2 regions of the Thalassolituus sp. UBA3500 genome follow, and region 2 is predicted to be linked to the other one. Evidence: riboswitches for the same ligand, from Rfam matches in the RefSeq annotation. Region 2 holds a riboswitch; the other holds the start of a gene.
The links. A riboswitch is a leader RNA that binds a small molecule or an ion and turns the genes downstream of it on or off. The one in region 2 is predicted to bind thiamine pyrophosphate.
Positions count from the first base shown of each region.

Region 1 (8,100 bases), on a different contig from region 2:
CGTCTTCGCAGGTGCCCGAAAGCAGGAAGACCTGAATCGTCTGGGGAATGCGCATGCCAACATACGACCTGTTGCACTGGATGTCTGTAATCCCGAACAGGTTAGTGCGTTAGTAGAGCTGCTGCGGAATGAAAATATTAACGTTGATGCCCTGATTAATAACGCCGGTGTCGCAGTGATTGGCCCTCTGGAAATACAGAGTGATGACGATCTCCAGTGGCAAATGGAAACCAACCTGATCGGCACAGCACGTATGATCCGCAGCCTGTTGCCATTCCTACGTGAGACCAAAGGGCGGATTATTAATGTCAGTTCGACATCCGGTTTAGTTGCTTGGCCTTTTGCCGGTGCGTACGTAGCGTCTAAGTATGCAATTGAGGGTTTGAGCGATGTGCTCAGAGTTGAGCTGCGCCGTTTTGGTGTTGAAACGGTTCTGATTAATCCGGGAGCAGTGGCTACCCCGTTGTGGGAAAAGACATTTTCGGCGGTGCATGAAAAATTAGCGCGCCAACCTGATGAAATCCGTAAGTTTTATGAAGCCGACTCAAAACGCTCGGAAGAAGCCGTGCGCAAGAGCGTCGATAAGGCCGTGAAACCTGAAATGGTTGTTGATACGGTGCTTGAAGCCTTGGCAGCAAAAAAACCTAAGCCACGCTATTTGGTCGGCCCCAGCGCTAAAATTCAATGGTGGATGCGGGTACTTCTCAGTACGCAGTGGTTCGACAAGCTAAAATATAAAATTGTTTACGGTAACAACTGACAATCAATAGCGAAGAGAAAAGGTACTTCGGTGAGAAGTGCCTCTCCCTCAAAGCGCTGGCTGAGACCAGGTCAGATTCGTTGGCGGACGCTGGTGCCCAGGTAGCTCCCTTCCAGAATAATTTCAAAGCGCCGGTCGGTCGGGTGACCTCGCCTTCCTCTTCTTTCTCGGCATATTCCTGGCAGTCCTGAAATATCTTCAGGAATGTCCTGCTCCAAGCTATCAAAGTAGCTGTTCAGTACCTGATAAGCCTCTGATATCTGACTGAAAACTTCACCGGCACCGGGATTACGGTCGGGATGATAGGCGAGCGCCAGGCGTTGGTAGGCTTCACGAGCAGCAGTACGTGAGCTGCCGTCTGGCAGGCCCAGCAATTGATAGCATCGCTTGGTACTCATGTTCATTGGCTGACTTCACTGAAGCAACGAGCGTTCAATTATCAGAGGCTAATGTTTCACTGTATATGGCGTAATCCAACCAACTTAGGCCGCGCTAGGCATGAATGACTGTTAAGTCATGCTTGTGATGTAACAAAGTGTTACAAAGAGGGGCTTATTCGGACGCATGAGCCAGGCGCCATGAGCGATCAAGCAGTTGAACCTGAGCGCGGGCGTCTGGCATCACTTCACGGAAATTTTCAGGTATGAAAGATTCAAACGAAGCCTGCATATTCTCGGGTAATTGGAGCTGCAGGGCCGCGTAGTCGAGAGCGGGGTGGGCAATGGCAGCGTATTCCCAATCCAGTAGCCAGAGTTTGCCTGCTATGTCGCGCAGCCAGTTTGCGGGCAATGGGTCAAGATGGCATAAACAGGCCTCTTCGGCAGGCAAGGGAGCCAGCTTCGCAAGCTCACTTTTAAGTCGGATGACAGCCTCTGAATTGCCATCGCATTGGGCGAGATACTGGGAGCATGCGGCCTGAACATCGAGAGTGTGGAGGTTGATGGTGGGGTGCTGCGAGTGCACGGAAGCCAGAATCTGCGCAATTGCCCTGAGTTCATCTATCGATGGTGCAGCATTGAGGGACTCACCGGGAATAAAATCACGTACCCAGTAGTTAAGTTCAGCCGATTGGTATCTGAGTTTGGGGGCGAGTCCAGCCTTGGCCATCTGCTGGTGGATCGTTAGCTCTTCCTCGCGGTAGATACCCAGGGATGTCGCTTTGTTGTTCAGGCGCAGGAGTAGTTCGACACCGTCACTGCAAAGAAGGAAGTTCTGGTTCGTTAATCCGCCTGGGATGCGCTGAATTTTTTCAGGGCGTGAGGTCACACCCCACTTATGCCACTCAGCCAGAATCTCCTCAGAAATCACATTTACACTCTTCAAGCAGCCTGCGGAGACGCTTGTTGCGTCTGATAGTCTTTGCGCCAGAGCAGGTAACCGCCCACGGCCAGCACCACATAAAAGGCCATCAGCACCGCCGTCAGGTAAAGCCCGCGGTCGATATAGAGGTAGATCGCAGCCGCATCGATCACGACCCAGTAGAGCCAGTTCTCCAACACTTTGCGGGTGATCATCCAGGTGGTCAGTACTGCGCCCCAGGTGGTGAACGAATCGAGATAAGGCAGGGCGGCAGTGGTATTGTTGGTCAGCAGCCAGCCACTCATGAGACTGATAAGTACGACGCCACCTATAGCCATGCCGTGTTGCTGAAGGCTCCAACGTTGAATGGGTAGGTCAGGTGACTCTGGAGAACCATTTCGCCACGCCAGCCAGCCATACACCGCCATGGCGAGGTAATACACGTTGAGCGCGGATTCCATCACCAGCGATACGTCGAAAAACAGCCAGCTGAAAATCGCTGTGCTACCGAAAGCCGCGTACCAACACCACTGGCTCTGACGCATGGCCAGTACGAGATACGCAATGCCGAGAAGCACTGCGGTGGTCTCCCAGTGACTCATGGTCTGCGCGTATTCAATCGCGCCTGAAAGTATGGTGTCGAGCATAGAGGCTCCTTAATTCCATGTTATGTCGTTACCGCAATAAGTGATCATCGGGACGCAGCAAGTACATCCATGTATGCTCAGCTGTGCGTCTGACCGCCAGGGATGGCGGAAATGCAGAGAGCTGTATGGAACAGCTCCTGCCATGGCACAGATGCCCGCTGATCATCTGATTTCGGTAACTTCCCACCGTCCGAATCATATTCTGCAGCGCAGTATGGGTATTACGTACCGGATTAACCGTGCGGCTTCAGTGCTGGATCAAGATTCACACCGATAAATTTACAGACAAAAATCGCTTTGCCGTAGGTTTCCCAGCTCAGCTTCATTTCATCACGCAGCGTATTCATCACCAGATCATGATCACCGAATACCTGAGTGCTCATGGTATTGGTAACTACGGTCAGACCGTCGATGGTGTTCAGGCGATCAATAAAGCTTTTTATCGCCGGGAGATAGTCGTCAGCCAGAGGGTATTTGCTTATTTCTACAGATATTTCCATGGTGGTCTCCGGATGAAATGTAGACGTCGTTAAAGGTGCGCGGTGCGCACCTTACATGCAAGTAGGGTGGGCATTGCCCACCGCTTTGTCACTGTCAGAAGTAGAACTTGCCTTCGACGCCGTACGTCAGCGGCTCGCCGTATTGGTAATAAGGCTCTTCTGCATAACCTTTACGTGGGTCATTACCAAAACCACCAAATCCTCTCACCTGTGTATCACGATCGGTCAGGTTACGGCCATAGAGCGCCACTTCATAGGCAGGCTGACTGTAAGCGATACGGGCATTCCAGAGCACGTAAGCTTCAGAACGTTCGTCATGGCTGTCGGAAAAATAGAAGGCGTCTTTAGCTTCTCCGCCTACACGGAATGACAGCGCATCCGTCAACGCGTAGGTCAGCGCACTGGAAACGCTGTACTGAGGTGCATGTGCCTGCTGGCGACCGTCTTTTGATATTTCCTGTGTTACATCGTCGACGATGGTCTGGTAGGTGTAATCAACGAATTCGGTGATCAGGTAACCGTAACTCAGCAACCAGCTCAGGCGTGCAGTCAGGTTCCAGTCCGACTCCAGCTCAATGCCGTAGTTGCGCCCTTCGGCTGCGTTTGCCAAATAATCCTGAAACGACTCAGGCTGACCATTGGTATCCAGCACGGCGTATGAGCTTTTCACCTGCTGGTCTTTGCGCTGAATATAAAACGCGGCAATACGGGTTTTCAGATCGTTGTCGAGCAGCGACGATTTCAGGCCCAGTTCCAACGCGTTGTTGAATTCGGTATCAAATTCGCGATTGGCTTCAGAGATATCCGGATCGGTGTTGATGCCGCCTGCTTTATATCCTCGCGCCAGCGAGACGTACGCCAGATGATCAAACGACACGAGGGCTTCGAGAGTTACCTTGCCACCCAGCAGTGTTTCATCTGTGCTGCCTTCAATACCGTCGCTGTCGCGGTAGTCATTGGTCCAGTTTTCAACACGTAAACCAGTGATCAGACGGAGCGATTCCGACAACTGAGTACTCAGTTCGCCATACGCCGCAGTGGAGGTGGTCTCCAGTTCGCTTTCAAACGGTGACTCAAGGTAGGTGTAGTTACGGGTCAGATCTTCATTGCGCTGCATAGCGTAGATGCCAGCAACCCAGTCGGTGGTGTTCCCGAAGATGCGGCCATCGGTGCCAGACATCAGGCGGACATCCGCAGACTGACGATCGTAATCACGCAGGTACTGATCAAACGAGCTGTAACCGTCGAAGTCAGCAAGACATGGCCCTTGCGTGGTATCGCACGGATCAGGCTGGTAAACAGGGTCATCGTCGAGCCAGATGTACTCGCCATAAGCCCAGTCTTCGTCGTAGCTGTATTCAATGTCTGACCAGCTGCCGGTGAATTCTGTCTGGAGAATCAGCGCATCACTCAGTTGGGTGTCTGAGCTCAGAGCGAACGCATGGGTATCCTGTGCGTCAGTGCCCGGTTCATCAGAGTAGGTCTCACGGGTGTTGTCGAGGCTGAAGGCATCGTAGCCGTTGTCGATATCGGCGTAGAGGTAAGTTAACCCAAGATCCGTATCTTCGCTGACTTGAAACGCCAGCTTTCCGCGAGCCACTATTTCATCGATCTGTTCAACGTCATCACGGTTGAGCCAGATGTTGTCTGTGTAACCATCTGACTGGTAACCGTTGATGGCAATACGCCCCTGAACAGAGTCACTGATGCTGCCAGATACCGCACCGCCTAAGCCGTAGCTGTCGTAGTTGCCAGCGCGGGCCGACAGATACCCCTCGGTTTCTTTGGTCGGATCGTTGGAGCGGATGTTGATCATGCCAGCCAGCGCATTCGCACCGAAGCGTGTGCCCTGTGGGCCGCGGAGAACTTCCACCTGCTTCACGTCGAACAGTGTGGCAGCGCCGCCAAGGCCGGTCATATCGATACCGTCGATCACCAGACCCACGGACGGATTCACCGGGTCGATAAACTGGCTTCGCTCGCCGATACCGCGAATCTGAAAGAAGCGTCCACGAGACGCACCCGATGAATAATTCACGTTCGGCGCGAAGCTCAGCACCTGCTCCAGATGTTCGGCGCTGCGGGCGTTGATGTCGTCGCTGCCGACAACGGTCACGGCTTCCGGAATCTGCTGAACATCGGTCTGACGAAAATCGGCTTCGACGGTCACGGGGGTAAGTTCGACGTCGGCGTTGGCCAGCGTCGCCGCTGCGAGAATGGCGAGTGCCAGTGGCGAGCGTAGAGTTTTTGGTGTCATGGGTCTTCCTGTAAACCTTACAAATGCTGGTAAACAAAGACCCGGCTGTCGCGTAGCGGACTGAATAAACAGTGTCTGAAATGTCACGCAGCTGGTGAAGGCTGCCTTCCCATTCCTACGCCGGTACTAACCGGATCAGGTTCCGGGGTTTAAGCTCGAAGCTAATCTCAGGCTGCTTGTGGCAACCTCCCCCTGGGTATGGCGCATGGTAACTAAGCGTCAATACCACTGTCATCACCTTTTTTTACACTCACTATCTATTGATATGCGGGCGTAAAACCCTCATAACCTCTGTCAGACCCTTACTTGATTAGCGGAGAGCATAAAGATGCTTCGTATATTCCTCTTTCTGGCGACCAACCTTGCGGTTATCGCGGTTGCCAGTATCACGTTGAGCCTGCTGGGCGTAGACAGTTACTTTCAGCAGAACGGCACCGACCTGAATCTGCAGTCGCTGCTGATTTTCTGTCTGGTGTTCGGTATGGCGGGCTCTTTCGTATCGCTTTTCATCTCAAAGTGGATGGCGAAACGCGGTATGCGGGTTCAGGTCATTGATCAGCCGCACAATTCTGGCGAGCAGTGGCTGGTCAGTACAGTGAAAGAACTGGCGGATAAAGCCGGAATCGGTATGCCGGAAGTTGGTATTTTCCAGTCGGATGCGCCGAACGCGTTTGCCACGGGTTGGAATAAAAATGATGCGCTGGTGGCGGTCTCTACGGGCCTGCTGCAACGAATGAGCAAAGATGAAGTGAAAGCCGTTCTGGGCCACGAGATTGGCCACGTAGCGAACGGCGATATGGTCACGCTGGCGCTGATTCAGGGCGTGGTGAACGCCTTTGTTATGTTCTTCGCGCGCATCATCGGTAACTTCGTCGATAAGGCGATCTTTAAGAATGAAAATGGACCGGGCATTGGCTTTTTCGTGGCGACCATTGTGTCTGAGATTATCCTCGGCATTCTGGCCTCTACCATCGTTGCCTGGTTCAGCCGTCGTCGTGAGTTCCGTGCCGATCAGGCGGGTGCCGAACTGGTGAGCCCTGCGGCCATGGCGTCCGCGCTGATGCGCTTAAAAGAAACGTATGAGCAACCCAGTGAACTGCAGGGTGAGTTGGTCGCTTTCGGCATCCGAGGAGAGGGTAAGTTTTCAGCCCTGTTTGCGACGCACCCACCACTGGATGTGCGGATCCAGGCGCTGCAACAACGCTACGGCAATAGCCAATAAGGCGTTAGTCGCCGCCCTTTGACAGCAAAAAGCCCGCAGTCGCGGGCTTTTCTTATTGTATTTTCGTCAGTAGCGCATCGCGCCATGCATCAGAAATATCGCGGACCGTTTGTTGGTCAGGACAGATGTGAGGGTGCATCTTTAAGGTCAGTGTCAGCTGGCCGTACCACTCCGTCATTGTTGCGGAAATCGGGTAGTTGGCTGTGCCAGGGGCCACTGCAATCAGACGGAGGTTGTTTTGTTTGGGTGGGTTGTCCTGTCCGGGGAATGGCCAAGAGCCCATGTTGGAGCAATTGCCCATGTAGAACTGTTTGCCACTGGTGAGTCGATAAATGAGTTTTACACCCGCGTAACCCACGTACTTACCGATATTAGCAAGCTTCCAGTTGGCCCAGTGCTGCTTGGCTTTAAAGCGCTGACGCATCTGTGACTGCCAGCTTTCGGGAGTGGATACCGGATCTGTCAGCATGTAGACACCGGACACCTGGTTAAAGCTTTCTGTCTTAATGCCTGTGGCACCGCGCACGTTCATAGGATAAAACCAGTAAAAGGGCTTGTCGCCTTTTACCATACGTTCAGCGATGATATTGCTCAGACTTGAGTAGACCAGGCTGCCCGGAGCCACTTTGTGCTCCTTACACCATTGGTTCAGGCGGGTTGTTTCGTCCTCAGTCAGGCAGGCGACTTCAGGCGTGAACACGTCATTTTTGGAGTATTCGTAGGTTTTCTTCCAGTTTACGACTTTCTCGCCTTCCTCGGTTGGGAACTCTTTTTTCGCTTTAATGATTTCGCGCCAGCCCGGAACCTTGGTTTCATTACAGACAGGAAGCGGGGAGCAGGGGTAGCCCATCGGGCGGAGAATATTTGCGAAGCCTGCCATACCATCAGCATCTGCGTGCTGCCAGGTTTGCCAGTCAATGCTGTTGGTGTCTGGGTCGTACCAACCCCAGTAGATAGTGTCGTTGATGCCATACGGCTTACGCGCGTGGTACCACATGGCAATGTAGTCTTTTTCTGCCATCGGGGGCTTCCTATTATTGTTATTGTCGCCGAGCCACCAACTATAACGGATATCTTCAGTCAGTGGTATGAGACGACAGACGTCACTTCGAGACAAGTTGCGTACCAAGTCGCGACTTGCAGGTTTGACCTGAAATGCCTTATCCAGCTGCGCCATTCGCGCGAGTGATGACGTCAGGGGTAGGTCGACTGGGCTCTTCAGAGACTAGTTTATATATGGCATTCATCCACCCATCTGTTAACGGGCTAGCTCCATTGGCTTCTGATCGAGAGAAGGCCAACCTCAAATCTCTGTCTATACTTGAAAAGTTATGTTCCTGGACGGTGGTATGTACTTCGTCAGATTTCTCATTGCTGCGTTGGCCTATTTTGTTTTCGCCCGACTGGGTTCAGCG
Region 1 is NZ_DFQB01000060.1:157,651-165,750, reverse strand. Features, by position in the region: gene B2R29_RS16245 (SDR family oxidoreductase) at 1-760, shown strand, start outside; gene B2R29_RS16240 (DnaJ domain-containing protein) at 832-1,164, opposite strand; gene B2R29_RS16235 (choline/ethanolamine kinase family protein) at 1,313-2,068, opposite strand; gene pnuC (nicotinamide riboside transporter PnuC) at 2,080-2,706, opposite strand; gene B2R29_RS16225 (hypothetical protein) at 2,940-3,206, opposite strand; gene B2R29_RS16220 (TonB-dependent receptor) at 3,301-5,463, opposite strand; TPP riboswitch at 5,559-5,666, opposite strand; gene htpX (protease HtpX) at 5,792-6,685, shown strand; gene B2R29_RS16210 (hypothetical protein) at 6,738-7,706, opposite strand; gene B2R29_RS16205 (CHASE domain-containing protein) at 8,017-8,100, shown strand, end outside.
Region 1: linked by a shared signal. The riboswitch ahead of B2R29_RS16220 (TonB-dependent receptor) and the one ahead of thiC (phosphomethylpyrimidine synthase ThiC) in region 2 are both predicted to bind thiamine pyrophosphate.

Region 2 (8,100 bases):
CGCCGGCACGGCGTGTCTCAACAATCACTTTATCGGCAACGATAAATGCCGAGTAGAAACCCACACCGAACTGACCAATCAATTGCGAGTCTTTCTGCTGATCGCCGCTCAGTTGACTCAGAAATTCCGCAGTACCCGATTTAGCGATGGTGCCCAGATGATTCACCACGTCTTCACGGGTCATACCAATGCCGTTATCGGCAATGGTTAAGGTTTTCGCGTCTTTGTCGAATGTGATATCGACCTTAAGGTCTGACTCTGATTCGTACAGATCGTTGTTCGTTAACGCCTGAAAACGCAACTTGTCACAGGCGTCCGATGCATTGGATACCAGCTCACGCAGGAAAATTTCTTTGTTGGAATACAAAGAGTGAATCATCAGGTGCAAAAGCTGTTTAACTTCTGTCTTAAACCCCAGTGTTTCTTTACTTGCGGCAGTCATTCATCTCTCCTTTCAGACGTATCAGCCCTTTTACTGTGTTCGCCCTGTCGTCCAGCTCGCAGGTGCAGGCTCGACATGGGCTATGTACTGAGCTCTATTTTGGGGCTGAGGAAAACATTTCAAGGGCTGCACGCAGTTCAGCAATATTACGTCGAATCAGAGGCTCGTCATTCCGCTCGCCGGCGATGCATGTCACCACGGCCAGAGAGCCAACGCCGGTTGAGGCTACCCTAGCTGCATTCTCCGGAACGATGCCACCAATGCAGGTTTGCGGCCACGCCCGGTACTTTTTGCTCCAAGAGTCCAGACAATCCACGCCAAGTGGTTGGTATCGCAGGCGCTTAGACAGTGGAGTAAATACTGGCCCGAAAGCGATGTAGCTGGGCTTCTGCGCACGCGCGCGGGCTATTTCCCACTCGGTGTGCGTACTGACTCCAAGCCCCACCCCCGCGGCACAGAGAGCGTCGATATCAGCGCAGACCAGATCCTCCTGCCCCAGATGAACGCCATCAGTCTTCAGCTCAAGCGCCAGTGGCCAATCATCATTGAGCCAGAAACTGACACCATGTCTGCGACACATCGCCATTGCCTGACGTGTCTCACTTCTATATTCAGGCCCTGGTGATTTGATACGCCACTGGACAGTATCAACCCCGATGCTGAGTATCATTTCCAGATGTTCGAGTGACTCAGAGAGTGCGTAAAGACCCGGACTATAAGGCTCAAAAGCATCGGTATGCGGATACGTTCCGATATCGCTGATCAATGGCCAATCCTCACCGTTGCTCGGCAATGGAGTGGCGAGGCAGTTTCTGTAGGCCATACCAGCCACACCAGAGTCTTGAGCCCCCGTGCTCGCGATCAATGCCTGACGCGCAGCGGCCGCAGCAAGAACAATCGCATCATAGAGGCGTGTGCCCCTGGCGATCTGAACCGCCAAAGCCGCTGAAAACTGGCTACCTGTCCCGTGTGCCTGAATCGCCTCTCTCTGCTGATGAAGTGCAAACGACGGTCTTGCAACACTCTCCGGATAGTCATTATCAGCACAGCTGAATATCAGATCAGTTACCCAAGCGGAGTGTTGCTGCTGCTCGTTATCTCCGCCAGTAATAATGACCGTTTTCACACCTGTTTCCTGTAGAGCCGCCGCGGCTTCATTGGCGCTCAGAGAATAATCCGCCACCAGCCAGCGCGCCTCGTTAAGGGAGGGAGTCACCACCGATACATGGCGAAGTAAATCAGCGAGGCCAGAGTTGGCGGCAGGCAGATTACCGAGAGTCGCAGAAACAACAGGGTCCCATACGACCGGGATTGCTTCTCCGGAAGCATCGCTGTCAATGTGGCCAAGCACCTCGCACAGATAACGCAACAACACCGGCTCGGGCGGCAGCCAGCCAATCAGAATCGCTCCGGGCCGACCGTCCCGTAACGCTGCATCAACTTGTGCCTTAACCGTTTCCGCATCCACAGTACTGACAAACTCAACACCCTGATGACTCTGCGCGGTAACGCCAACAACGACACTGCGACATTCGCACCCTGCGATCGCTGCCTGCGCCAGGGCAGCCTGCAAGCCTGCGCCACCGCGGCTATCAGACGCGCAGATAACTAATAAGTAACCCGCTGACGAGTAATCAGTCATTGTGATTTACCTTTTCTGTCAACGTCCTGCCGTCCCGTACTCTGACATCCAGCTCTCTGTCGCCCAGAACGGTGCCAGAACGGCAGACCTGCGACAGGCGTGCTCGGCGAGGCCATATCCCGCTCGGCCATAAAACCAGCCTGATACGCTGTGCGACCTGCCTTAACCGAAGCAGCAAAAGCGCCTGCCATCGCTACCGGGTCTGCGGCCTTTGCCACGGCCGTATTAAGAAGAACACCATCGGCACCCATTTCCATCGCTTGCATGGCCTGAGAAGGACGACCGATGCCTGCATCTATGATTATTTTTGCTTCGGGTAAGCGTGCCCTGAGTGTTCGCAGCTGATACGGGTTAACAATCCCCTTACCGGTACCAATCGGTGCGCCCCACGGCATAACGGCCGGACAACCGGCATGCAACAAGGCCTCGCACACCACCAGGTCATCGGTGCAATAAGGTAAGACTTTAAAATCCTGCGCAGATAGCTCCCGCGCTGCACTCACCAGTTCGAATACATTGGGTTGCAGGCTGTATTCGTCGCCGATGACTTCAAGCTTTACCCATGAAGTTTTGAATAACTCACGGGCCAGAACAGCCAGCTGAATGGCCTCTTTCGCAGACTGACAGCCAGCGGTATTGGGCAGTAAGCGAGCCTGACTGGCTCCCAGCCAGTGACTAACACGTTCGTGATAATCATTGTTAGCAACATCCCCAGCGGTCTGTCGCCGCAGAGACATGGTGACAAAGCCCGGCTGCGCGTGGGCAAATGCTGAGACCATCAGGTCAGGTGATGGGTACATTGAGCTGCCCAGCCATAAGCGACTGGAAATTTCTTCGCCCGCAATGGTAAGTCCGTCTGAATCAGCCACCGGTAATAGCTCCCAATACGTCAACAATATCGCCGTCGTTCAAGATCGTAGATGGCCATTTTTCTATGGGTAACAGCTCGCCATTAAGTGCCACAACAAAACGACCACCGTCGCTTGGATAATTCAGCGTACCAATAATCAGAGTCTTCACGTCTTTATCGCTCCCCCACGGCATCGGTTGGCCGTTGACTACAATATCGATCATGCACCCTCTCCTTGCTCGGATAATTTAAATACCGACTTCATCCATCCTTCACCAGCCAGTAAGTTTTCGATTTTTTTTAGTAGTGCAGGCGCAACTAGAAACCCGTGTCTGAACAAACCATTCACGAACAGTGTTTTTGGCTCGTTAGGATGACTGGATAGCGTTACACAAGGCCTGTGATCTTGTGTTGCTGGACGAAGGTTAGTCTCCATAGACAAAATCCGTGCCTCTGAAAAACCCGGTGATAACACCCAAAAAGCACTCAACATTTCCATCGCCGAACGGACACTGACCGGCGAACAATCATCGCTTTCCAGTTCGGTTGCACCCAGCTGGTAACAATCATTACCGCGGGGGACCATATACAAGTGATATCTCGGATGCAGTAAACGCACCGGGCGATGAAATTCGGTTCCCGGGCTGGAAACCCAAAGTGTTTCACCGCGCACTCCACGAATCACACGATCAGCATCTTTTCTCGCGCCCGCACCGCGGCAATCAATTACGATATCGGCCTGCTGCAGTTCTGAACTTTCACGGCGTGCGACATCCAAAGAATAACCACCGTCCGTCCTGGTAATATTACAGTCGTAATAAAAGGCTGCACCATGACTGACGGCTGCCAGCTGGAGCGCACTGAGCAGGGTTCTGTTGTCCACCTGAGCTTCATCAGGCAGCCAGAAGCCTTGCTTAAACTCATCAGAAAGCGCGGGTTCTTTCTGACGAAGCCCAGCATCATGAAGAGCTACGGCGTAAGAGTTTCCCGGAAGTTGCGGCGCCGCCATATCACGCTTAAACAGATCCATTTCGGCCTGGTCTGACGGGTGCGCAACGACAAGGGTGCCCCGACGCCTGTATGGCACACGAATTCCGACGTCCTGGTACAATTCTTCCAGCAGGACTGGCCACAGAGTCAATGATTCCATACCAAGCTCAAAGACTTCAGGATGACACAAAGGCTTTTCGGCAACAGGAGCAACCATCGCAGCGGCCGTCCAGGCCGCACTTTCGGGCTTGTCTTCACTCGAGCGTTCGAAAACAGACACTTCCATCCCGCTCCGACTTAGCTGCCAGGCGAGGAGTTTACCTATTAAACCAGCGCCGATTATTGCAATTGAAGGCATCGCTCAGAACTCTACTGCATCGACATAAAGCTCTGATCCATTTGCACGGAATTTTTCTGACATTTCATCCATGCCCTGTCGCTGATTGCGAATATCGTGAGACAGCTTCATTGAGCAGAATTTAGGCCCGCACATAGAACAGAAATGAGCCACTTTGTGCCCGTCTTTCGGCATAGTTTCATCGTGATACTGGCGAGCCGTATCTGGGTCCAGCGCCAGATTGAACTGGTCTTCCCAACGAAATTCGAATCGCGCTGCAGACATGGCATTGTCGTGCATTTGTGCCCCTGGATGACCTTTAGCAAGATCCGCTGCATGGGCTGCAATCTTGTAGGTAATCAGCCCCTGTTTTACATCCTCTTTATCGGGTAGACCGAGATGTTCCTTGGGCGTGACGTAGCAAAGCATGGCACAGCCATACCAGCCGATAAGAGCAGCACCAATACCGGAAGTGATGTGGTCATACCCCGGTGCAATATCCGTTGTCAGGGGTCCTAAGGTATAAAAAGGCGCTTCATGACAATGCTCAAGCTGCTCTGTCATATTTTCTTCAATCATATGCATTGGCACATGGCCCGGACCTTCGATAAAGGTCTGAACATCGTGTTTCCATGCTATTTTTGTCAGCTCGCCTAGTGTCCGTAGTTCAGCGAATTGAGGTTCGTCATTTGCATCCGCGATTGAGCCCGGACGCAAACCATCTCCAAGCGAAAAACAAATATCGTAGGCTTTCATAATTTCGCAGATTTCTTCGAAATGAGTATAGAGAAAGCTCTCTTTGTGATGAGCCAGGCACCATTTCGCCATAATCGACCCGCCACGGCTGACGATACCTGTTAAACGGTTTGCCGCCATCGGGATAAACTGCAGGCGAACTCCAGCATGAATAGTGAAGTAGTCGACGCCCTGCTCTGCCTGCTCAATCAATGTGTCGCGGTAAATCTCCCATGTGAGGTCTTCTGCAACGCCACCGACTTTTTCAAGCGCCTGATACAGCGGAACAGTGCCCACTGGCACAGGTGAATTTCGCAAAATCCACTCCCGGGTTTCATGGATATTATCGCCTGTCGAAAGATCCATTATGGTGTCGGCGCCCCAACGGGTTGCCCAGGCCATTTTTTCTACTTCTTCACTGATGCTTGACGTGACAGCTGAGTTACCAATATTGGCGTTTACTTTGACACGGAAATTTCGCCCGATAATCATGGGCTCACTTTCCGGATGATTAATATTGGAAGGAAGGACCGCACGGCCCGCCGCTATCTCGTCACGTACAAATTCGGGAGTAATATAATCAGGAATCTTTGCTCCAAAACGTTTACCCGAATGCTGCTTTGCGATCTCAGCCGCCATCCCTTCTTGTGACAAGCCGATGTTCTCCCGAATAGCAACGTACTCCATTTCCGGCGTCACGATGCCCTGACGTGCATACCATAGCTGCGAGACGTTTTTTCCGCTTTTCGCTTTGCGAACCCTCTGACGCAGAGAAAGCTGACCTTCTTTGATCGCAATCCTGTTTGATTCACGAGATGTTGCTTCGGTGAATTCAGTATCGGCGCGATCTTCAATCCATTGCTCACGCACAGGTGCCAGACCTTTTGTGACATCAACAGTGATTGCAGGGTCGGTGTATGGGCCTGACGTATCGTAGACACGCAATGGAGAGTTAGGCGTTTTGCTGCCGTCCGCCTGAGTCGTATCCGAAAGGTTAATCTGGCGCATACCGACACGGATGTCATCGCGAGTGCCGCCCAGATATATTTTTTCAGACGCAGGATAGGCGTAAGTCAGGTTAAATTCGGTATTGGTGTTGTCAGCCATGCTCTTTTCCTTTTAAAGGATCAGGCAGGCAGCGACGAGAATAGATGACACGAGAAATTCTTTCAGCGCATTAAGCAACCGTCAGAATTTACGTGTTACAGACCACGGGGAGCCCCGGCAGTTCATCTCTGTTCCCTACGCTGGCACTAACCAGATCAGGTTCAACGGGACCCGCATTCGCGATCTCAGCCTGTGTGGTTATCATTGATAACCGGTCAGGCACCCCGACAGATAATTCGCCATCAGTGTATGGCGATTCGCCCCGCGATGACAAGGCGCTTCATAGAATTAATTTACATGGGTTGTCTTTTCAAACGAGAGCACGACACTACTCTTGTACAAGCAGAAAATGCGCTCGTGCGGTTGCAATGGGTTCGCCGGGATCCGTTTGCCACGCATTAATAGCAACGTTGGCTACCCGGCTTCCCTGACGCCATACCTGACAGCTGACGAAGGTATCCTGGAGTCTTCCGGCTCGAAGGTAATCAATAGAAAAGTCGATGATTTTTGGCAACGCAATACTTTCCATGGTCATCAGAAGATGCAAAGCAGCGGAAGTTTCCATACAACCTGCAATCACACCACCATGAATAGCTGGCAGTATGGGGTTACCAATATTGTCTTTATTCGCTGGCAAAATAAATGTCGGCTGCAGGTCCATCGAGTGCAGTTTTATTCCTAGCAATCCGGCATAAGGGACGGCATCGATTACAGCATCGAAATCACCGTTGTCACGGCATTGTTGCAGAATTTTGCGCATGGCTTCTGTCATTGTTTTGTCCTCTTACTTACTACCAAGACGCAAACCAATGCGCATAAAGTTAGCGGTACATGTAGCAACAACAACGTTATCGCTTTCCTGTCGCACTTCACCTTGCGTGAATACCAGGCTGTTGGCTCGCTTAATGACTCGCGCTTCACCAATCAGGTTCTCACCCGGCTTCGCTGCGCGATGGTAGTCCATGCGCAAATCCAGCGTTGGACAGACTTCTCCATCCTCAAAACAATTGAAGGCTGCAGTACCGCACGCGGTATCCATCAGGGTCGTCAGGCTGCCACCGGCGACGATGCCATTATCAGGGTTGCCTATAATGGCTTCACTGTATGGCAACTTGAGAATCACTTTTTCACCGTCGGCGTATTCCACCGTCATGTTGAGTAAGCGACAATGCGGCAAAACCGATACAAACCGGGTAGCTCTCTGCGTCAGTTGATCTGACATAATGAGGGGCTCCTTAAAAGCAGAATGGTTAAGGTACTTGTCACTCAATTGATGAGCAATGCTGTATCCGAGCTATTAAATTGACATATATGATCACCAAGTCTCAATCACGGTGATCTTTATAGTAAAACAGGACTCGTAATGACCTCTTTCGATCACTACTATCAAGCCCTTCTCAATGGTGAGATGCCCGCTGTCGATGCCTCATGGGGCCAGGGAAAGACCACGTTTGGCGGAATGTCGGCAGCGCTGGCCCTGACAGCTCTGGAGCGCGATTACCCCCAGTCTGCGCCGCTACGGTCTCTTAGCATCCACTTCTGCGGGGCACTGACGACAGAACAACCTTACGAAATCGCCACGCGAGCCCTCAGAGCTGGTCGCTCGGTCTCACACCTGCAGGCAGAAGTCCTCCAGAACGAAGATTGCGCGACCGTGGTCAGCGCCTGCTACGGCAAAGCTCGGGAGTCTGATGTCGTTGTCGCTGCAGACAAAAGCGACCCCGGAGAGCCCGGCAGCGGCACCCGTCTCGGATACATTCAGGGTGTTACCCCCGAATTTGTTCGTCATATCGACTTCAGCTACGTCAGTGGTGGACTCCCCTTCTCGAACAGTAAAGACAATCACATCCACGGCTGGATGCGTTTCAACGACTGCAGCGGGCCCCTCACCGAAGCGCATCTGGTTGCATTGATTGATTCCTGGCCTCCAGCCACGCTACAGAAACTGAAATCGGTAGCTCCGTGTGCGAGTATCACCTGGAGTCTGGAACTTCTTG
Region 2 is NZ_DFQB01000024.1:10,609-18,708, forward strand. Features, by position in the region: gene htpG (molecular chaperone HtpG) at 1-442, opposite strand, end outside; gene B2R29_RS05090 (PfkB family carbohydrate kinase) at 537-2,084, opposite strand; gene B2R29_RS05095 (thiazole synthase) at 2,081-2,953, opposite strand; gene thiS (sulfur carrier protein ThiS) at 2,946-3,158, opposite strand; gene thiO (glycine oxidase ThiO) at 3,155-4,282, opposite strand; gene thiC (phosphomethylpyrimidine synthase ThiC) at 4,286-6,103, opposite strand; TPP riboswitch at 6,219-6,340, opposite strand; gene B2R29_RS05115 (PaaI family thioesterase) at 6,432-6,875, opposite strand; gene B2R29_RS05120 (PaaI family thioesterase) at 6,888-7,325, opposite strand; gene B2R29_RS05125 (acyl-CoA thioesterase) at 7,467-8,100, shown strand, end outside.